4 regions of the Paenibacillus sp. 79R4 genome follow, and region 1 is predicted to be linked to each of the others. Evidence: predicted binding sites of a transcription regulator. Region 1 holds the regulator's gene; each other region holds the start of a gene.
What was found. Region 1 encodes Rex, which represses fermentation and respiration genes when NADH is low (regulators of the CRP and FNR family bind a similar motif). Its sites were predicted from a motif close to TTGTGAAATATTTCACAA; they were not measured.

Region 1 (5,692 bases):
GCAGGATTATAAATTTGCTGGCTTTGCCGTCAGTAAGCGTAATATACACATTCTTATCATCCATCTCAGCCTTCGCTGTAATCGATTTATTTTGCTGCTGAAGTTGATCAAGCGCTGCATGAATATCGGTATATTGCTTGTTCTCCATCGCTTGGGCAATCGGGAACAAAACCTTGTTCCATGCTCTGTTCAGATCACGATTCGATTGATCTTTAATCTCAAATGACAACTTACGCTGCCCTACCCATTTCTTGCCATCCTCTTGAATATACTTGACCAGCTCGCCCAGGTCAGTGCCGGGCTTAAGGTCCAGCTTCAAGGCTACTTGCTGCCGGTTTATATTGGATTCGACGTTGTTCACGCCGTCAAATTGCTTCACGGTCTTCTCGAACGGGCTCTCTACCACCCAATGCTGATAAGAATACCAGCCGCCAAACAATAGCAGTGCGGAAACCGCAACACTAGCTGCGATCGTTCCAATTCGCAGTTTCACGAGATGTCCCCCTTCAATATGATATATAAATAGTATATATTTTAATCTATCAAAACAACTGAATTTAGTATATCACATCTTATACAAGAGAAGAAAGCGAAGTGTGAACACTCTTTTAAATCTAAGATATTAAATGTTTCCATATCCCTGGCTACTCTCCTCTTTTATAAAAAAAACAAGCCCTGTTCAAAAGAGAAACAAAGCGTATCATCGCATATTCATGCTGCGATTTCGCTTTTCTTTTGGAACAGGACTTGCTATCTGTCTTACTTCTAACGATTTGGCAATGTGAACATTTCTGATAGAGACTCCCCATTGCTGAAGCTATAGAAACGGTAATAGTAATGTGAGTGATCTTTATAGAACAATTGCCATACATATTGATTGTTATATATACCCGGAGTCAGTCTGACAATATTGATTCCAGGCAGCTGATCTTGAATAATCTTGCGAATCTGCGGCTCGGATACCCCTTCGGACAAGGGCTTCTCTACGGCCGCTTTCCCTTCGGGCAACCAGACCATGACCTCAACGCCATCCGCATTTTTACCTTGAACGACCCAGCACACCTCATCCCAGACCGACTTCCATACCTTGTCCGATTCAACAACCCCGGTCTCTTGTCTGGCCTGTGCAACCGCCGCATTCTCTCCCTGCCATATATCCTCTTGAATATATAAATAAAAGCGGTAAAGGCCAAAGAAGATGATCAGCAGGATCACAATGGAGAGCAGAATCCATTTGGTTCTATTCTTCAACCTTCTCTTCCTTCCCAGTTAGAGTTCGAGTTCCTGCCTTACCGGCCGAGAAGTCCTTCAAAGGCCGTTTGCGCCTCATAATGAATGCGCTCCTCATCCAGCGTCAGACATTGGCCATGACGGACAATCTGCTTGCCATCGACCCATACATGCTCTACATCCTTGGGACCTGCTGAATAGACGATATGAGAGATATAATCAGTCCGCGGCAAGAGGTGAGCCTGGTCGGTATTTACGGCGATCATATCGGCCTTCATTCCGGCTGCCAACTTGCCGGTATTGTCCAGGTAGAGCGATTTTGCCCCATACTCTGTTCCCATGCGTAGAGCTTCAAGGGCAGGTACTGCTGTTGGATCGCCGGATACTCCTTTATGAATCAGAGCAGCCAGTCTGATCTCCTCGAACATGTCGAGATTGTTGTTGCTCGCAGGGCCATCTGTCCCCAGCGACACCGTAACGCCTGCTTTCAGCAGCTCCGGCACCCGTGCTACCCCGCTAGCCAGCTTAAGGTTGCTGCCCGGGTTGTGGGAGATAGCCACCTTATGAGCGGCAAGGATCTCAATCTCCTCGCCGGTCAGGTGTACCGCATGAGCGACCAAAGATGGACGAGAGAAAAAGCCCAGGTTAAGCAGATGTTGAACAGGACGTACACCGTACTGATCCACATTTTGCTGGACCTCCGCTTGTGTCTCGGACATATGCGTGTGTAACGGCAAATCAAGATCATGCGCTGCCTGTACAAACTTCTCAATATAATCCGGCGGGCATGTGTACGGCGCATGCGGCGACATCATTGTTGTAATCCGCCCTTCGGCCTTGCCATGCCAATCGCGAGCGATGCGAATCGCTTCGGCCAGCTTCTGATCCTGTAGTTCAGGTGGGCAGAGGCCGATAACACCGCGCGTTAGAACACCGCGGATACCCGATTCCTCCACGACCTTTCCGACTTGATCCATATGATCATACATATCCAAGAAGGTCGTGGTTCCACCTTTGACCATTTCCAGGACGGATAAAGAAGCACCCCAATAGACATTCTCAGGAGTGAATTTTGCCTCCATCGGCCACATCTTCTGCTCTAGCCATTCTTGAAGAACCATATCGTCTCCATAACCACGCAGCAATGACATCGCCGTATGCCCGTGTGAATTGACGAGGCCCGGCATGAAAAGCAGGCCTTTGCCATCAAAAGTCTCCGCACCTTCTACGCCTTCCGGGCGCTCTTCGCCGATATAAGAGATCGTATCTCCTTCGATCAGCATATACCCGTGGACGATCGGATTTTTCTCGTCCAGCACTGCAAATGTGCCATTCTTAATCAACCATTTACGACTCATCTTCCGGTAATTCCTTTCCGCTCTGCAAATAATAAGCAAGACTAATAAGGTCTGTTGTGAAATCTGCCGCATGGATACGCACGTCAGAAGGAACCTTAATAATTGTAGGCGCAAAGTTGAGGATCGCCCCTATACCTGCGGCAACAAGCTGGTCAGCAACGCGCTGCGCTTCCACATCAGGCACCGTAATAATCCCGATCTGAATATGCTTGTCTCTAACCGTCTGCTCCAACTCCTCGATCGGCTGAATCGTAATATCTTTGATCTTCTTGCCGATCTTGTCCGGGTTGGCGTCAAAAACTGCGATAATCCGCATATTGTCCTTCACATAGGTATTGTAATTGGACAAGGCTTGCCCCAGATTACCGGCTCCGACGAGAGCCACATTAATCTGCTGGTCCAAATTCAGAATTTGCCGTATTTTCTCGATCAAGTATGAGACGTCATACCCGATCCCCTTCCGACCAAAATCGCCGAAATAAGCGAGATCTTTGCGGATTTGAGCTGGATTTAGATCCAGCTTCTGTCCGAGCTCCTGGGAAGAAACCGTCAAGACCTCGCGATGGCTTAATTCATTAAGAAACCGCAAGTATACAGGCAATCTGCGTACAACCGCATCTGAAATTTTTTCTGATTTCATATATTTTCCCCCTACAGGCGCATTTCGAAGAAATTACGACTCTTCGTCATCGTTTAACCACTCCGAGATCCGTGGGACCATCTGCGATAATGTCATATGTTCCATCTTCGGTCCCGGTAAAGAATACAAAAAGTATTTGCCATAATAAGATTCCAAGATGCGTGTATCATATACAACGACAATTCCTCGATCCGCGGAAGAACGGACCAGACGCCCGAAGCCTTGCTTGAAGCGAATGACCGCCTGAGGCACCGACAGCTTCATGAATGGGTTCTTCTTCTCTCTCTGAAGCCGCTCGCTCTTAGCCTCAACCAGCGGATGATTCGGCGGCTGGAACGGCAGGCGAACAATCGCCAGGCTCGTTAACGCTTCCCCAGGAATGTCTACGCCTTCCCAGAAGCTGCTCGTCCCGAGCAGTACCGAAGCTTGCTGCCCTTGAAAACGACGGGTCAGCTTCGTTCTGCTGCCACTATCCATCCCCTGTCCAATAACAATGATGCCTTCATCAGACAGCAGCTCTTTTAACGGGTCATAGACTTGTCGCAGCATCCGATAAGATGTGAAAAGAACAAGCATCCGCCCCTTGGTAGCAATGGCGGTATCGGCTAAAGAACGCACCAGCGTCTGAATAAAATAATTATCGCCTACACTGCCCTTAACGCTCGGGAAGTCCCGCGGTATAAGCACCAAGGCTTGCTCCCGATAATTGAAGGGAGAAGGCAGCATCGCGGTCATCAAGCGGTCTGTATTAGCTGCTTCCTGAAGACCGAGCTGTTCAATCACATATTGAAACGATTTATCAACGGTCAAAGTCGCCGATGTCATCACTACACTCTTCTTCTTGTCGAAGAAATAGGCCTTTAATTGAGCGCTGACATCAATCGGTACGGCAAAGATCTGCAATGAACGATTGCGGTAGTTCCCATTAGCTTCAAGCCAGTATACCGTATTCTCATCCTCCAGCTTCATAAAGAAACGAAGCGTCTCACGTTCATTAGTCAAATCCTTGAGCAGTCCGCTGATATCCGTAATCAGGCTTTCTGCACCGTAATCATCCTGTTCCTCGCGAATTTCGGCTACCATCCGCTCCCCTTTGCGGAGAATATCCCCCAAGGTAATGTAGATCGAGTTCTCTAATGTAGTCAGAGCATCCCAGGCTTTGGGCTTCTTATCGGGTAAAAGTCGGGTTACGAACTGCCCCGGATCTCCAGGGGCGGCATCGGAACGCTCTGGTATTAAAGCGAACAACAATTCGCTCAGTTTGTCCCAATTCTCCTTCACCTCGATCAATGACGGATACATCTCGTCTATGACCGTCATCCATTTCATCGCCGCTTCTGCCCCGGTTTGCTGAAGCATGAAGTGCAAGGATGGAAGCTGCCCCGTCTTGCTGTCTTTGAACAACCGGGTCAAAGTATGGATAACTGTAAAATATTTAAGCTGCAAGCCGAGATGCTTGCCGGCCACATCCTCAAGATGATGGGCTTCATCGATGACCAGACGATCGTAGCCCGGCAGAAGTTGATGTCCGGCTTGAATATCGGTGAACAACTTGGAGTGATTCGTTATGACGACATCGGCTACCCCCGCTTCATGCTTGGCACGGTGATAGAAGCATTTGCGGAACCAAGGGCAGGAACGTCCAAGACATGAATCGGACTCACTGGCCACGGTTTCCCAGAAATCGCCCCCGCGATTTCCCAGATTCAGCTCCTCATCATCCCCGGTTTCCGTCTGAGCGAGCCACACGATCATTTGTGCGGCCGTCATCACCTCTTCTTTTGGGGTTGTGAAATCTCTTCTATTTATTTTATGTTCAAATTTGCGCAAACACAAATAATGCTGCCTTCCCTTGAAGATAGCGGCCTTGAACGGAAATGGCACGACCTCCGTTAACAACGGAAGATCCCGCTCCCGGAGCTGCTCCTGCAAGTTAATGGTATGAGTGCTGATCATGACCTTCTCATCCTGCTTCACACTATGGTAAATGGCAGGCAGGAGGTATCCGAGCGACTTCCCGGTACCTGTACCAGCTTCAATCAAGAGATGCTTGTCCTCGGCAAAGGCCTGCATCACCTGATCCAGCATCATGGTCTGGGCTTCTCGCTCTTCATATTCAGGCAATTTCAGCTGCAGTTGTTCCCGAACCTGCTCCATGAACTGTTCATAGGACACATCTTTGAGCGGATTCACCAGCATATGATCCCGAGCCGGCTCAATATCCATCCAGTCATCAACCTGGAGGGCAAACTGCCGATAATACGTGAACCCGTCCGGATTAACGCCAAGCTCCTTCTGCTGCTTCTCCTGAAGCATCGCATCAAAGAACCAGGCCAGATCGCTGTCCTCGTTGTCGAACAGATCAGACAGCCGCTGCAGCGTCAGCAGAGGCAGCTGCTCGATCTCATCCAGACATTTGAGAAAGATCAGAGCCGTTGCAAGCGCATCGCTATCTGCCTGATGA
Region 2 (5,692 bases), on a different contig from region 1:
CGAGTCCGTGGCATCCAGGAACAGAATCTCACTGTTCATGGTGAAATGCTCCTTGATATAGGCAAGCGACTCCGACAATGCCGTGAAAAACTCCCGGCCACGCAAATCAATCACAAGTGCGACCTTGGCGATCTTGCCTTTGGATTGTTCAATCAACTCAGCAAACTTGGGAATTAACACTGGAGGTAAATTGTCCACACAGAAGAAACCTAAATCCTCCAGACTACGGACAGCAAGTGACTTTCCTGCCCCCGACATGCCAGTGATGATTACAAGATTGGCAACGGAAGCTCCTTCTTTATCCGACATAAAATTCCCTCCTCGCAATTCTCCATTCCCTTATCTATATTTAACTTTTATAGCACAAGAGCACAAGAAAACCTGCCGTTGAATTACGGTCGCTCGTTCTTGGGGTAACTTCGATCGCTTTCTTATCAAAAGCGGACCTCTTGAGCAACCTCTATATGAATCTCTGCTTCTTGTAATATTTTATGCAGCTGATAGATGCATGTTGCCCCTATTTCTTATGAACGGAGAAATAGACCGGCTGCACCGACCATACCCGCATCATTGCCAAGTGTAGCAGGTTCAATCCTTAGTCCGGCCTGTACAGGCTCCGGTGTAAGCTGTGCAAATACACTGCGAACTTCATTAAACAAAATATCACCGGCTTTCGATACCCCGCCACCGATAATAAATACTTCCGGATTAAGCACTACAGCTACAGCTGCAAGAGATTTGCCAAGATAGAAGGCTGCGCGATTAACGATTCGCATGGCAACCTCATCACCAACCTTAGCTGCATCAAATACATCCTTCGCCGTGATGTTCTCAACCAGCGCCAGTTCTGTACGGTCGCCACGAGCTACTGCATCATTGGCCATACGGATAATTCCGGTCGCCGAAGAGACCGTCTCCAGACAGCCCATTTTGCCGCAGCCACACTGAATCGCTTCCAGATCCGGAACTACGGACATATGGCCAAGCTCCCCAGCCAAGCCGGAGAAACCTTGATATATTTTACCATCGATAATAATACCGCCGCCAACGCCCGTACCAAGCGTATAGCACACACAGTTATCAATTCCTTTGCCAGCGCCGCCCCAGGCTTCACCGAGAGCCGCTACGTTAGCATCGTTGTCTATTTTAACAGGCTTGTCCAGACGCTCCTCTAATATTTGGCGAATATGGAAGTCTTTCAAACCTACATTCGGCGCAAAAATAATGATCCCTTCGCGTACATTGGTAAAGCCAGCTACACCAGCACCAACACCTGCTACCTGTTCCCAATCGAATGGAGATTGCTCTACAACGAGACGCACATAACGCTCGATATTATCTACAATCGTCTCCGGGCCCTTATCCACTTCAGTCGGTCCCTCATACGTATGCAGAAGCTGTCCTTCTTCATTACAAATTCCGACTTTAATCGCCGTTCCGCCCAGGTCCACGCCAATGTAGATTTTTTCAGACATGATACAAGCCACCTTTTCCTCTATAATGTTCCTTAAGATTTAATTAAAATTATGACTTTTATGAAGATATACCTACGTACCAACTATAAGCGAACCCTTCTTTTCGGTCAAGAAGGGGACCACCGTAAGAGCCTATAAGGACAAGGCTTTTTACGGACGTGATCCGATTCACATATTGTGGAAATATAAAAAACCGCCTTGGAATTCACGCTTGTGAACTCTCTAAAGCGGCTCTTCATATGATCCAGTCCATCGGTTCAAGACATGATTCTTTTCTGTCCGGAAATAGCCTGGATCGGCGCGATATTCTGGGTAAACTCCAAGGTTCCCATGTACTCCCCAGCCTCGCTGCGCACGGCAAAGTAACGAATCAGAACGAATTTATCCTTCAATGGAATCCAGAAATCCTCGGCATCCTTCTTCCCGGATTTGAAATCCTCCAACAATTGATTGACAACATGTACACTTTGCGGCGGATGGCAATTCTGGACCGTACGACCGATTACCGCCTTCGTGCGAGCAAAAATCCGTTCCTTGCCATGCGAGAAATAACGAACCACATCGTTCTCGTCAATAAAGGTAAGATCTACTGGAAGATGATTCAACACCGCTTCAAGCTGTTGTACAGAGAGAATCCCTGTCTGGAACCTTACATAACCCTGGGGGATTTCGTTGCTCTGTTCTGGCTCTACAGCTGTATTCTCTATTTCCAGAGGAACCCGCTCGGGAATCCACTCCTGCTCCGGCGCCGTCAGACAGAATCCAATCTGATCGCTCTCCCGGGCGATCTTCAGCCATTCATCCTCGGTCAGCTTCTCCAAAGCCATAGGAAGCAATATATTCTCTTCTTTAAAGATCATCTCATTAACTTCCCTAATAACGAGCTCCAAATCGGTAATCAATTCCTGCTGATTGCCTTTATAATCGCTTAGCTTGCCTTTCACTTCTTTGATCATGGCGCGAATGACATCATCCACTCCCCACATCACCTTCGTCGGGCCGAAAATCCCGTATTTCTCCAGATAAGGGAAGAGCAAATTCTCCTTGCGGCTATAATGCTTGTCAAGATCAAGCAGCAGCCCCAAATCCTCGAGCAGCTTGATAATCGTCCCGGGAGCATCCTCCTTGCGGAACTGATCCAGATGCAGCTCCAGCTTGAAGTTAACGAGCCGTTCAATCTCCCGATTCTCTAATTTGAAGGTATGCACAGGATGGCCTGGCTGATCCTCAGGTCTGCTGGAACGGTGAATCTCCTCGATCGATCCTTTGAATATTGCCGTATGAACCGAACACAGCCGCTGTACCTCCGATACCGGAATACCTTCTTCCTCCATAAGAGCATGCTCCATAGCCGAGATCTCCGCAACCGTTACGTCGCCTACCGCCTCTTCAAAGCGGGCCTTCACTTCCTCGACACTCTTGCCCTGATGCAGCTGCTTGATGATCTCTTTCAGCATCTCCTGCCTCTTCGTCTGCTCCGATATTCCTTGCTCGCGATTATTAATGAGTTCGCTCACGATTCTTCCCCTCCGATTTATACTGATCTAGGCCTATTGGTTTAGCGCTATTCCTCTATGCTATAGCCTCTGTCTAAAAAGGCCTTCTTAATTACATCCATATCCAGCTTTTTCAATCTGGCTCCCTTGGGAATGGTCATGAAGCGACCGGCACTCTGCAGCATGCCAGGCTGGGTAATTTGTTCAAAGCCAAGCTCCGCCATAACCTCGATTACTTCCGGATCGGATGAGCACAGCTCGTAGACCGTCTTGCTTAAATCGATAACTTTGCCCATGTCTCTATCCCACCTTAGTCAATGTAAATAGAAGCTTTGGTGCTGGAAAATAAGTCTTCTTAAACGCAAACCTATTATCAAAAATCATTGAGAACTGTTCTCAGCTAAAACTTAACATACCTTACCTGGCCTCCTTGTGACTGGGATCACAAATTGTTTTATAATGATGTATGTTTATTTTTAGGCTTTGTTTTGCCACAATAGAGGCGGGAGGGATTTTACATGTCAGTATCAAATGCAAACTTACTATATATAGAAGATGATCAGGAGATTGGAACCTTTATTAGCGGTGAATTAAGCAGCCGGGGCTATGAAGTTACCTGGTTAACTAGCGGAGAGCGTGCCATGGAGCTAGCAGAGACAAGCAATCTGGTTATTCTCGATGTCATGCTGCCGGGGCTTGATGGATTCACCGTCGGACAACGTCTGAAGAAGCAGTTCCCGCATCTCCCGATCCTGATGCTATCGGCTCGGGCCTCGATCGATGACAAGCTTCATGGTCTGCAGTTCGCTGATGATTATTTGACGAAGCCGTTTCATCCTGAAGAATTGGCAGCCCGGATTGAAGTATTGCTGCGCCGCAGCGGGGCTCCATCGGCTGCGCCATTACAGCTGCGCCACTTACTCATTCACGAGAAGGAGAATATCATCGTGAATCAGGATACCGGAAAAGAGATTATTTTGACCGGTAAACAGTTTCACATCTTTCAATTCCTACTGCAGCATCTCGGACAAATTTTAACCAAGGAACAAATATACGAAGGCGTCTGGGGAGAGCCCTATCTGGACGGAGACAAGACATTAATGGTGCACATCCGCCATCTGCGGGAGAAAATCGAACGCGACCCAGCAGCCCCTGAGATTATTGAGACGATTCGCGGCATCGGTTACCGGGTGCGGTCATGAGACAGCATCACTGGAACAAGCCGAAATTTCGCAATTCGCTGCTATCCAGATACGTTCTGATCATCGCGATTGCTTTTCTATTCATTCCGGTGGCGGTTCCTGCCGGTCTCGTTCTGTCCTTCACTGTGAATTACTATTTCTTCCCTGAGCACCAGGTGGAACAGCCTCTAGGATACAATTCAGATGATCTGGAAAAGATGTGGCATAACGAAGCCAAGCAGCTTGGCGGTCATAAAGCTCCGGAAGAGATAGATGCCAAGCTGCGTGAGATTAAGGAGAAATATCCCCAGGCCTCTCTATTCTGGGTGGATGGTGCAGAGAGAACGCGTCTGCAGTTACCCGAACAGAGCGATCTGCCCGCAAAATGGTCTACCGAGAATACGATTCAATTCATGAAGACGGTATCCAATAAAAAAAACTTTGGCGTCGTTGCTTTTATTGGTGATGATAAGACTGGAGGGGAAGGGTTCATGGTTTTGAAGATTCCTCGCCATTATTTGATGCAGGGCAGGGAATTCGAAAACCGTTTCTATGGTCTCTTCTTGCTGATCTTGCTATCGATATTCCTGCTCCTCTCCTATCTCTTCTTCCGGAATATCCGCAAGCGGCTGCTTAACCTGGAGTCAGGCATGATGCGTACGAATAAGCATGGATTGCCGATACGAATTGATGAAGGGCGCGCGGATGAAATCGGCAGCCTGGAGAAGGCTTTCAATCATATGGTTGGCAAGCTGGAGGAAGGTAAACGGCGGGAACAAGAGGAAGAGAAGCTGCGCAAGAACTTGATCAATAATTTATCGCATGATTTACGGACACCGTTAACCGTACTGTCCGGGCATATCTATGCCCTGGATAAACAACCGCTGCCCGAAGAGGCACATGAGTCCGTACAACTCATGAAGACGAAGATCAGCGACCTCGATCATCTGATTGACCATCTGCTATCCTACAATCTGCTTACTAGCGGACGGTATGCCATGTCGGCGAAAACTCAGGATATACTCCGCATAGTCCGGGTAAGCGCCGCCGCTTGGTATCCGATCTGGGAGAAAGCAGAGCTTACGATCGACATTGATCTTCCCGATGAACCGCTGGTGTGGGAAGTGGACGAGCAGGCATTCCGTCGGATTCTGGACAATCTGTTCCAGAACCTGTACCGCTATGCAAGCTCCGGTAAATATGTAGGCATTGCTACTGTACAGAGATATGGACGGATGGCCCTGGTCATCGCCGATCACGGCCCCGGCTTTCACGCGGACGCCCCTTCCAAGGGAGCGGGACTTGGACTGGCCATCGTTGACCTCTTAATGAAGCAAATGAAACTAGTTCTGGATATAGACTCCACAGATTCAGGCACGCGCATTTATATTTATCCGGTCAGCCACTCATCTTAGGCGGTTTAAAAAATCCACTTTAATAGCAAGGTAATCATGAAGCCATTTAACATCGGAACCTTAGTTCAGCCGGACCTTTTAAACACGCGCTTATAAGGATCTGGCGGCTTCCAAATAATTAAACC
Region 3 (5,692 bases), on a different contig from region 1:
GCATCAGGCGCATGTTCAAGCTGGGTCCACCGAAATATACCGCATCGCAGTTGGCTTGAATCACTTCCTTGAAAACCTCGAATGTCCCCACCGGCGCGAGTAGTTCAACTTCTTTTCCATTAAAATAACGTGCCATGATGTTTCCCCTCCAGCCTAAATATGTTTATAGAGAGCAACCTCTTATATGAATCGGTATGTCAGCACAACCACAACCAGAAGTACATAGCTCAGGACAAACCAGGTATCCTGGGCCCGCCAAGTAAGCAAATGATATTCCGATCGCGGTGCCCCGACGATATAACCTCGTGATTCCATCGACAGTACTAATTCCTCCGCCCGGCGGAAGGCGCTCACCGTTACCGGCACGAGCAGGGATAACAGCAGCTTCCCCTTTTCCTTCCACGGCAGTTCTTTAATATCTGCGCCGCGTGCAGCTTGTGCTTTAAGTATTTTGTGCGTCTCATCAAGAATGGTCGGGATGAAACGCAGCGAGATGCTCATCATCAGCGTTAGGCGTTGCGTCTTGATGCCAAGCTTCTGCAGCGGCTTCAATACACCGTCCAATCCTTGATTAAGCAAGCCCGGCGTCGTCGTAAACGTAAGAATCGCCGTAAAGGACACCAGCAGCGCCATTCTGGCGGCAGCGATGAATCCGCTCTTCAGACCTTCGGTATAGAGCACCCATCCGCCAATTCGCAGAACGGCCTCTCCCCCCTCGATCGTTAAGCTCTGGACGATAAAGATAAAAACCATAAGTACCCATAGCGGCTTGGCAGCTTTCACAAAATACTTCAATGGAATCTGCGTCGCCAGCATATACACCAGCGAGAACACCGCTGTCAGCAGCAGCATCCACCATGAATGAACAGCGATAACTGCGATCAGATAGAGAATCATCCCTGTAATCTTGGCCCGTGGATCAAGCTGGTGAATTGAAGATCCGGTATCGATACAGCGCCCGAATAATAGCTTATCCCGCATCGTCAGCCCCTCCTCCTTCCGGCGGATGAGCCTTATATAATCCAGCTAGCCGTTCGGCGAGCGCTTCAGCGCTAAAGCACGGCTTTTCATGCTCCAGACCAAACCTTGCCGCAAGCTGGCTCCAGATGCGGATACACTCCGGAAGAGCGAGTCCCGCCTCAGATAGGCGATGCTCCTCGCAAGCCAGCTCTGACGGCGATCCCTGGAATATGGTTCGTCCGTCCTTCATCACGATCCAGGTATCCGCGTAGGGCAGCATTTCTTCAATGCGATGGGTAACGACGATGACCGTCTTCCCCTCTTCACGCTGCAGCTTAGCGAGAAGCTGCGCAAGCTCTGCCCGGCTCTGCGGGTCAAGCGTGGCCGTCGGCTCATCCAGAGCGATGATATCGGGCTCCATCGTGAGAATCGAGGCGATCGCCACCTTGCGCATCTGTCCGCCGCTTAGGTGGAATGGATTACGAGGCAGGAACGAATCATCCAGTCCTAATAGAGCTAACGCCCGGCTGGCCCGTACCTTCGCTTCCTCCAGCGGAACCCCGAAGTTCAACGGTCCAAAGCAAAGGTCCTTCTCGACGGTGTCCTCAAACAGCTGCTGCTCGGGGAATTGAAATACAAGTCCTACGCGCCTCCGCAGCTTACTTAATGGTCCTTTATCTCCAGGCCCAATTGTGAAATCTAGCACTTGCACTCTTCCAGCGGTAGGCTTCAAGATTCCATTGAGGTGCTGGAGCAGCGTAGATTTGCCAGATCCCGTCATGCCGGCAATGCCTACAAAGCTGCCAGAAGCAATCGAGATGCTGACATCCTCTAATGCGCCATGTCTCCATAGACTGCGATCATCATAAGCAAAGCTTACTTGCTCGAAATGAATTGCCATAGCTGCTCGCTCACCTCCTCGATGTCATTGCCAGGCCCCAGTGCAATGCCCCGTCTGCTCAATTCCTGGAACAGTCGAACTCGAAACGGGGCAATCAGCCGACAGGAAGCTAATAGTTCCTCGGCTTCAAACAGTTCCATCGGGCTTAGATCCGCTGCGACTCCCCCATCCTTCAGCACGATCGCTCTATCAGAGGCCAGTATCTCTTCTGCGTCATGTGTTATTGAGATAATTGTATATTCGCCGCTTGTGCTCATTTCTCTCATGATAGACTGCAGCTCTCCACGCGCCTTTTCATCCAACATCGAAGAGGCCTCGTCAAAGATAACGATATTCGGCTCCATGGCCAATATCGCAGCAACGGCCACCCGTTGCTTCTGGCCTCCGGACAATTCCGCCGGGTGCTTGGACAACAGATGACCGATTTCTAACTTCTCGGCGTAATGTTTTACTCGTTCCACCATTTCTTCTCGAAGCAAGCAACGGCCCTCCAAGCCGAAGGCAATATCCTCTTCCACCGTCGCACCGATAAACTGATTATCCGGGTTCTGAAATACCATCCCGATTTTCGGCCTGATTTGGGCAATCGTGTCCTGGTTCAGCTCAGTTCCTTCTACATAAATCTTGCCTGTGTTTGCGGCCAGCAGCCCTCCAAGCAATTTCGCCAGAGTCGATTTCCCGCTGCCATTAGCTCCAACCAGAGTCACCCAGCTCCCAGCTGCAATTCGCAGATCGATATCACTCAGAATTTGCTGCTGCGGATGATAGGCAAAGGACACTTGCTGTAATTCATAAGCCAGTATTGTGTCTCTCATTTCTCTCTCTCCTTTTCAGCCTTCTCATAGCAATCAGCGCCAAGCACCTGACCGACCACAGCTGCTATGCTAGAAATCCTTCGAACAAGGACAATTTCGATAAGGAAGGAACCAGATATCTAACGGCAATACCTACTGCAATCCCTGTAAGTACCCCCATAATCAGCAGCATCGGCAAATAGTAGAATATTTTCGTCGTATTGAAGTAAATACAAGCAGCGGTCAGCTGCCCGATGTTATGAGCGATCCCGCCGACGATGCTAATTCCGATGAAGCTCAGCTTATCGCGCCCGATTAGCAATAGGAACCACATCGCCACAAAGCTGAACAAAGCCCCCATGATGCTAAATAAGAAGCTTGAGAAGGTGCCGAGAATAAAGGCGGTCAGCAAAGTCTTAAGCAGCACCATCATCATGGCATCCCGAGCCCGCAAGAAATAGAGACAGGTTAACACCATAATATTTGCAAGTCCCAGCTTAGCGCCGGGTACACCCATATTGAGGGGAATCAAGGATTCAACCAGGCTTAGAACAACAGCCACCGCAGCAAAGATTGCTACGATCACTGTTCTTTTAAGCGCGATATTAGATTGTTCATTTAACCGTTGCATCGATACCATCCTCCTCTGACGGGCCTTCGATCTCGACCATCAGTTTATGCGGAAGACAGATAATCGTACCTCCCGTCCGATCCACAAATCCGAAGGAAAGACATACTTTATCGGGGCAATCCGCATCGATCATTTCAATACCGTAATCATGAACTTTCAAAATATTAAGCCCATGTTCATTTTTCACTTCAATGGTTTGCTCTTCTTGAGTAAGAGTTACCTCTTTAAATAATTTCCCATCCACCGTAATTTTAGCAGTCCGAAGTTCGTTGTGATTTTTTTCACTTGCATCTCGATCGAACCATCGTGGAATAATAAAGGCCAAAGCAATAACTACAACTAATCCGATCAGCAGAAGATCTCCGCGTTTCATGTGCAACTCCTTATTTCCTTATTTTTTGATAATATAAATCTTAGATGAACTCATTATACATGTAACTTTCATCACAGAAGTGTGATAATTGTCTCATCCCTTGCCTTTTCACAAAAAAATCATTTAAAATTGAAGAGATTTTTAATTGTGAAAATTTGTACTTTTAGTACCGTGCCATTTCTGCTACAATCAAGGACGATAAAAGACAGGCAGAAAAGAGGTTAATCCGATGAATATGAAGAAAGCCGCTATTTTACTGGTAACGATGTCTCTCGCCGGTTCCCTGTTAGCAGGCTGCGGCAATTCGGGAAATAGCTCAGCTCCCGGTTCCAGCAGCGAGACGCAGGATCAAACCGTTGAACCTATGAAAGAAACCTACTTTATCTTTGATACGGTAGTTAATATCAAGATTTATGATCATCGGGCTACCAAGAAAAATCTCGATGAAATCGGAGAATTGCTCAAAGAGATCGACGGCCAGATCAGCAGAAATAACGAGAACAGCGAAATATACAAGGTGAATGCGAATGCTGGTATTGCTCCAGTACAAGTGTCCAAGGAGACTTTCGATCTTGTCGCCTACGCTGTCGATTATGCCAAGCGTTCGGAAGGATTGCTGGACCCAACGATCGGCAGGCTTGTCGCCCTGTGGAATATCGGCCATGAAGGCGCCCATGTCCCCGCTCCCGAGGATATCGCCGCCATGCAAAAGCTGTGCGACTATCATAAGCTGGAGCTGAATGAAGCCAAACACGAGCTGTACCTGACGGAAAAGGGCATGGATATCGACCTGGGTTCCTACGGCAAAGGCTACGCCGCTGACCGCGTATATGACTATTTAGCGGATCAAGGCTTCCATAGCGCGATTATCGACCTTGGCGGCAACGTTTTTGCCATGGGACAGAAGCCCGGAGGCAAGGATTGGAACATCGGCATCCAGGATCCTGATCAAGAGCGCGGCAAACCGATCGGCTTCGTTCCCGTGAATGATAAGACGGTTGTTACCGCGGGGATATACGAGCGTTACTTCATGGAAGACGGCAAAATGTACCCACATATCCTTGACCCCAAGACAGGCTATCCCGTCGATAACAACATCAGTAGCGTAACGATCATTACCGACCGTTCGACCGATGCTGATACGATGGATACCGCCCTCGTTCTTATGGGTGTAGAAAAAGGACTGAAGTTTGCCGAGAGCATTCCCAACACCGAGGTTCTGTTCATTACCAAAGACAAGAAGCTGTATGCTTCACCCGGATTTAAAAAGCTGTTGAACAAGACAAATGATAGCTACACCTATGCCAACTAAAACAAATGGGCTTACTTTAAGCCACTATCTGATTATACACTATCCCGGCGGTTCTTCTACACTGCCGGGAATTTTATATTTAATCGCCCCTCTCTAGACCGATTGCCTTGAGGTCATCTGTACGTTTCCATGCAAATCACTCCATCATACAATGCATTACCACTGAAGGGAGGAATTCAAGCATGTATTCACAACATTGCTGCCATCGTGAACCAAGACCCAAAGTTCGCTTCAAGAGAATTGTTAAAACTCAGGTAACTACGATCAAGTTTGTACCAAAAGTAAGCAAACACTGCCACGTTACTGTGGATCACGGAGTCGTTAGTCCTCGCCGTCGCCGTCATCACCACAACCATCATCACCATCATAAGAACTGCTGTAGAAGCTGTTGGTAAATTAGCAATTCATTAGCCCCTTCAAAAATTTGAAGGGGCTGCGCATCGGATTACCGACCTTGATCCTTATTGTTATCTGCCCTAGGGTTAGCAGATTTTATTTTATCGCATGCATTTATTATCCGCCTCTTGGCATTCGTTTCACGGCGTATGTAGGTCATAAAATTAAGAAATAGGATATATAGAGGATAGAGCAGCGCGGCCGCTATTACTAACAATCCCAATACAGGCGGTGGAGAATCAGCCCGATCCGTGATAGGGAATAGACGGCTAATCCCATACATAAACATCACTGCATACGGCAGCCAGAGTACGGCAGTCCAGAA
Region 4 (5,692 bases), on a different contig from region 1:
CGGATCCATTTCTTCATTCACTCGTGATCAAAATCGGACTAACCGATAAATTCTTGAACCCAGTAGCCGTTGTCATAAGCTACACCAATCTTGGTGAAGTTTGGACTCATAATATTTTGACGATGGCCTTCACTATTCATCCAGGCATTCATTACTTCAGCCGGGGTGCGTTGACCCTTTGCAATATTCTCGCCTGCGTAGCTATAGCTGACTCCAAATTGCTTCATCATATCGAATGGGGAGCCGTAGGTTGGCGATTGATGGTCAAAATAGTTGTTCTGACGCATATCCGCTGCCTTTGCTACAGCCACTTTAGTCAGATTATCCTGAACTGTTAGCGGCTTAAGGCCGGCTTTGCTGCGTTCCTGATTAACCAGATTCACCACTTGCTCTGCGAAGGAAGCATTATCCGTTTGGCCGGAAGTGCCATTGTTATTATCGCTTGGTGCTGTTGGTGTAGTCGGCTTTGTTGGTGTTGTAGGTGTAGTTGGTTTTGTTGGTGTTTCATTATTATTGTTATTGGATGAGTCCGATCCTGTCGACGGCTTTTGGTCCGGGTTGCTTGGTTTCTCGCTCGGAGTAGTTGGCTTTTGAATCTCCGGCAGGTTAGACAGATCAAGATTAGGGATCTGCGACAGCAGAGATTTCAAATCATCCAGATTGCCATTCCAGTTTAATTGCACTAATTTTTGCTGAACCTTTTGAACCTGCTGAGTTGGCTGATTGCAATTTATATTAGAAGCAGAGGCTGCTTCCGCTTTTCCTCCTTGTGGCAAGACTACTCCGGCTGCAATAACTGCTACCGCCATACTTCCTGTTAATAGAGTTTTCAGATTCTTATTGGTCATATTCTTAATTCCCTCCAAGTTATCGAATTGAGTTCGCGACGGAATTCAATAATGACATCCCGGTTACAATGTTGTAACTTTTCGCAATTTCATTCTAACATGTCCGGAAGGAGAATAGGGCAGGTAAGTTATGGATGGGAGATTCTCTCATTTACCTCATTGTTAATCCTAGACTTATAGGAAGTCCATAATCCCGGTACAGAATAATTCTCAGTACGCTTGTATCGCGACCCAGATGGCAAAGCCCATACAGAATATTCCGCCAGCTTTACACATGAAATAATAAAAATCACTAGGTTCAGGGTCTTTCACCCAAAGCCTTTGAGCTGAGAGGTTGAACATAATGTCCTGAAATTTCTTATATCCAAAAGAGCACCATCCATAAATAAGTATAGCTAATGCCAGAAACAAAAACCCCGGTGCCCCTGGAGTATTATGATATTCCGGGTAAGCGGCCGTTACAAGCATCGCAGGGGTAAATTCCTCTTCGCCTTCTTGAATGATTCTTTGGTTGTTCACATAAGCGAAGACCTCAAGCACTAAATCGCCATTTTCATCGAAACTCCATAAATTACCGGATTCATCTCTTACTTCGTAATTACGACCGTTTGGATATGCCACGTTATATGTTGTATTAGAACTGTATTTCGTTATGTAATACTCCATATGATTAATAATTACTGTGCGCCCATCATCTTCAATACGCACCTGAATCGGCGCAGCCGTTTTACTTTGATAAGCGACCAGGTTGTCATGCTCGCTCGCGAAATGGTACTTATTCAGGTTTATGGAGTAGACAGGCTCTGTGAAGTAAGGTCTGGACAATACAGCGACGATCACGGACAGGATGATGACACAGGTAAAGAAAATAACGGTGGGGGACAAGACTTTTCTGAATTTCGCCGCCATATCGATCTAGCTCTTCCTTTCGGTTTTATACAGTTAATACGCCAGAGCTTGAAATTGGTTTCGATGGCTGGGCATAGATTCATGACCTTAAAATGACCGGAATTATGACCATGACTCGACAGACAAAGAGGCTCTAATTTGTGAACAAAGTTTGTGAAAGTGATAACATTCACAAAATAATGTGGAATATTGTGCTATCCTTTGTTTCTGTAGTGCACAGTACTGTAAAGCTGCAAATAAAATCAACAACTAACAACATGGAAAGACAAGGGGAAAATCAGAAAATGATGAAGATGAAGAGGATTGGGAGCCTTATTCTTATCCTAAGCTTAGTCGTAATGCTGGCAGCATGCGGCAGCGGGAACAAGGGCAAGGAGGCCGGTAACGGAGCCGGCCAAAACGGCATCGTTACTTCGATCGGTGAAGGCGATGGCAAGCATGGCACGATTAAGGTAGAAGTTACATTTGAGAACAATGAAATCAAGAATATTAAGGTTCTTGAGCAGAAAGAAAACGAAGTTCTGGCTGAGCCTGTATTTAAGGAGCTCGGTGATACGATCATCGCCTCCAACAGTGCAGAGGTGGACGCGATAAGCGGTTCAACAGTGACGAGCACAGGTTATATCAATGCAGTTAAGGATGCGATTGCGAAGTCAGGATTAACGCTGCTTGCGAAGCAAGCGGCAGGCAAGACGGAAACTGATGAACCGACAGAACAAACTTACGATGTAGTAATTATCGGGGCTGGCGGCGCCGGATTCAGTGCAGCTCTGGAGGCCAAGCAGGCTGGTGCATCTGTAGTTCTGTTGGAGAAGATGCCAAGCGTAGGCGGCAACACATTGATCTCCGGTGGCGAGATGAATGCGGCCAATAACTGGGTACAGAAAAAAATGGGCATCAAAGACAGTGTGGATTTGTTCGCGCAGGATACGCTAAAAGGCGGCGATAATGTCGGTGATCCGGAAATGGTTCGCGTACTCGCAGAGAACGCAACAGCGGCCGCAGAATGGCTGAAGAATGATATCAAGGTTAATTTCCTTGAAGATAACCTGTTCCAATTTGGCGGTCACTCTGTGAAGCGTGCGCTTATCCCTGAAGGACATACCGGCGCTGAGTTGATTACCAAGCTGAAAACAAAGCTGGACGAAATGAAAATTGATCTGAAGACAAACACGAAGGCTGATAAATTGCTGACAGATGATCACGGCAAGGTAGTCGGCGTAGAAGCAACGGGAGCAAATGGAAATACGATCACTTTCCATGCAAACAAAGGTGTTGTTATTGCATCGGGCGGCTTTGGCTCCAATATTGAAATGAGAAAGCAGTACAATCCTGAATACGATGAGAAATATATGACTACAGATGCTCCAGGTTCGACTGGCGACGGACTCGTAATGGCGCAAGCCGTTGGCGCTGCCTTGACGAATATGGAGAGCATCCAGACTTATCCGGTATGCGACCCGGTGACAGGGGTTATTTCGCTCGTTGCAGACAGCCGTTTTGATGGAGCGATTCTCGTTAACCAGAGCGGCAAACGCTTTGTTGAAGAGCTGGAACGCCGCGACGTTATCTCCAAAGCGATTTTGGCTCAAGAAGGCAGCTATGCTTATCAATTGTGGAATCAGGAAATCGGAGACATCAGCAAGACGGTGGAAGTTCATAAGGACGAATATGATTCGCTTGTGAAGGAAGGCGTGCTGTACAAAGCGGATACGCTGAAAGAAGCTGCCGAATTCTTCAAAATCGATCCGAAGGCGCTGCAGGAAACGATCGATCGCGTCAATAAATTTGCGAAATCAGGCAATGATGAAGACTTCCATCATCGTCAAGGTTTGCATGATATGAGCAAAGGTCCTTACTACATCGAAAAAGCGGTACCTTCTGTTCACCATACCATGGGCGGACTTGTCATTAACAAGACCACGCAAGTTATGAACGAGAAGGGTGAGCCGATCCCTGGCCTGTTTGCTGCCGGTGAAGTAACGGGTGTCATTCATGGCACAAACCGTCTTGGCGGTAATGCGATTGCAGATGCTATTACATTCGGACGGATCGCCGGACAAGAAGTGGTTAAATAATATTTAATCGGGCCGAACCGTTTGAAGGGGCTGACCTGCTATTTGATATAGCGGGCCAGCCCCTTTTTGGGATAAAAAAAACCGTTTCACGCGTTGATGGAGGATTGCTGAACCATCTTCTCATGGAACGGTTTTTTATTTTGAGAGTATCAGTTATTGTTCACGGCTCAAGCTTCTAACGTCTGCCTCTGCCGCCGCCGCGATTGCCGCCTGACGGATTCTGGCGACCGCTGCCTTGCCTGCCACCTTGTCCGCTATTGCGTCCGTCATTACCGCGGCGTCCTTGCTGTCCGGCGTCCTGGCGTTCACCACGGCCAGCGCGTCCCGATTCCCGGCCTCCGGGACTGGAACTGCGGCTGCTGCGAGAATAGTCGCGCTCGCCGGAACGTCCTGATCTGGAGCGTCCGGCGCTGGAGCCGCGCTCATCTCTCGACGGTCCGCGTTTTGCACTACGTCCGGCACCATATTCACCTGTACCGGTGTTTCTGCCGGTACGTGCGCTATCGGCACCGCTGTTTCTTTTGCGAGAATCTCTAGCTGGCGCAGCTATGGAGCCTTCAATACGTCTCAGCCCTGATTCGCCAAGCTGGCGCTTCGGTATCGTCATTTTGATGCCGCGCTCGATCGCTTCCAGGGCTCCGCGATCATGGGCTGTTACAAATGTGATCGCCACCCCGGTGTTTCCGGCACGGCCTGTTCGTCCGATGCGGTGGATGTAATATTCGGCATCGGCAGGGATGTCATAGTTGAATACATGGGGAACGCCTTCAATATCCAACCCGCGTGCAGCCATATCGGTAGCGACTAGGATTTGCAGCTTAGCCTCCCGGAATCTCTTCATGACCTGTTCACGCTTGGCCTGCGACAAATCGCCATGCAGCTCGTCCGAAGCGTAGCCTTGCTCCTGCAGCTCCTGATTCAATTTGCTGGCCCGCCGCTTGGTACGGCAGAAGACAACTGCAAGATAAGGATGCTGTTGTTCAATAAGAGTACAGAGATCCTTGAATTTGGAGCGATCTGTGACCTGAACCGCTATTTGCGAAATTTCCGTGAGCGTTATCTGTTGTGTCGGAATCTTCACTTCCTCGGGCTTCTGCATGTATGCTTGGGCCAGCTGTCGAACCTGGTGTGGCATCGTCGCCGAGAAGAGCAGCGTCTGACGGCGCACAGGGGTTTGCTCCACAATATTCTGGACCTCAGGGAGGAAGCCCATGTGCAGCATTTGATCGGCTTCGTCAAGGACGAGCATTTTCAGCTTGCCGAAGTGGATTGAGCCGCGCCGCAGATGATCCAGCAATCGGCCGGGAGTAGCGACAACGATATGGATTGCGCCCTCAAGCTTGCGCAGCTGGCGTTCCACATCTTGACCGCCATAAGCGGCAAGCACGCGTGCTCCAACCACGGATGCCAGCTTCTTGAGCTCGCTAGTAATCTGAATGGCCAGCTCCCGGGTAGGGGTTAGAATCAGCCCCTGAACCTCCGGACTGTTCACATTGATGCTCTCAAGCATCGGCAGGATGAATGCCAGCGTCTTGCCGGTACCGGTCTGTGCCTCGCCAATAATATCATGTCCGGCTTGTATATAAGGGATCGCTTCCGCTTGAATCGGAGTGGGTGTGGAGATCCCCAGTTCTTGCAATTGCTGTACCAGCTCGGCACGGATGCCCAGCTTCTGGAATGATTTCGTCATGTAATTTGTTAAGCTCCTTATTATTAATTGCGTCTAATACCTTTAGCTATTGTAACATGAGCGGCGCGTGATACAAGAGCAGCTGGGCAGCGGTTATGAATATTGCGCGTCAAATCCTTATGATCCTGTTATGCCATCCTTTTAAGCTATCCTTCTAACGGAAATTC

Region 2: DMN77_RS00220 (DUF1858 domain-containing protein) is a predicted target of Rex. The motif match lies at 3,402-3,419, and genes of this name have one in related genera.
Region 3: DMN77_RS22820 (FAD:protein FMN transferase) is a predicted target of Rex. The motif match lies at 3,805-3,822, and genes of this name have one in related genera.
Region 4: DMN77_RS03540 (flavocytochrome c) is a predicted target of Rex. The motif match lies at 1,915-1,932, and genes of this name have one in related genera.

What each region holds. Positions count from the first base shown of each region.
Region 1 is NZ_QJOT01000004.1:133,792-139,483, forward strand. It holds gene DMN77_RS06485 (hypothetical protein) at 1-493, opposite strand, end outside; gene DMN77_RS06490 (cell wall elongation regulator TseB-like domain-containing protein) at 766-1,251, opposite strand; gene DMN77_RS06495 (amidohydrolase) at 1,290-2,588, opposite strand; gene DMN77_RS06500 (redox-sensing transcriptional repressor Rex) at 2,578-3,228, opposite strand; gene dinG (ATP-dependent DNA helicase DinG) at 3,262-5,692, opposite strand, start outside.
Region 2 is NZ_QJOT01000001.1:39,698-45,389, reverse strand. It holds gene rapZ (RNase adapter RapZ) at 1-309, opposite strand, end outside; gene DMN77_RS00230 (ROK family glucokinase) at 525-1,475, opposite strand; gene DMN77_RS00225 (DUF438 domain-containing protein) at 1,733-2,992, opposite strand; gene DMN77_RS00220 (DUF1858 domain-containing protein) at 3,040-3,267, opposite strand; gene DMN77_RS00215 (response regulator transcription factor) at 3,490-4,173, shown strand; gene DMN77_RS00210 (HAMP domain-containing sensor histidine kinase) at 4,170-5,567, shown strand.
Region 3 is NZ_QJOT01000026.1:33,046-38,737, forward strand. It holds gene DMN77_RS22790 (peptidase U32 family protein) at 1-136, opposite strand, end outside; gene DMN77_RS22795 (energy-coupling factor transporter transmembrane component T family protein) at 181-981, opposite strand; gene DMN77_RS22800 (energy-coupling factor transporter ATPase) at 971-1,861, opposite strand; gene DMN77_RS22805 (ATP-binding cassette domain-containing protein) at 1,837-2,676, opposite strand; gene DMN77_RS22810 (Gx transporter family protein) at 2,741-3,286, opposite strand; gene DMN77_RS22815 (NusG domain II-containing protein) at 3,270-3,659, opposite strand; gene DMN77_RS22820 (FAD:protein FMN transferase) at 3,889-4,971, shown strand; gene DMN77_RS22825 (hypothetical protein) at 5,417-5,692, opposite strand, start outside.
Region 4 is NZ_QJOT01000002.1:347,235-352,926, forward strand. It holds gene DMN77_RS03530 (CAP domain-containing protein) at 39-848, opposite strand; gene DMN77_RS03535 (DUF6199 family natural product biosynthesis protein) at 1,059-1,757, opposite strand; gene DMN77_RS03540 (flavocytochrome c) at 2,042-3,835, shown strand; gene DMN77_RS03545 (DEAD/DEAH box helicase) at 4,011-5,525, opposite strand.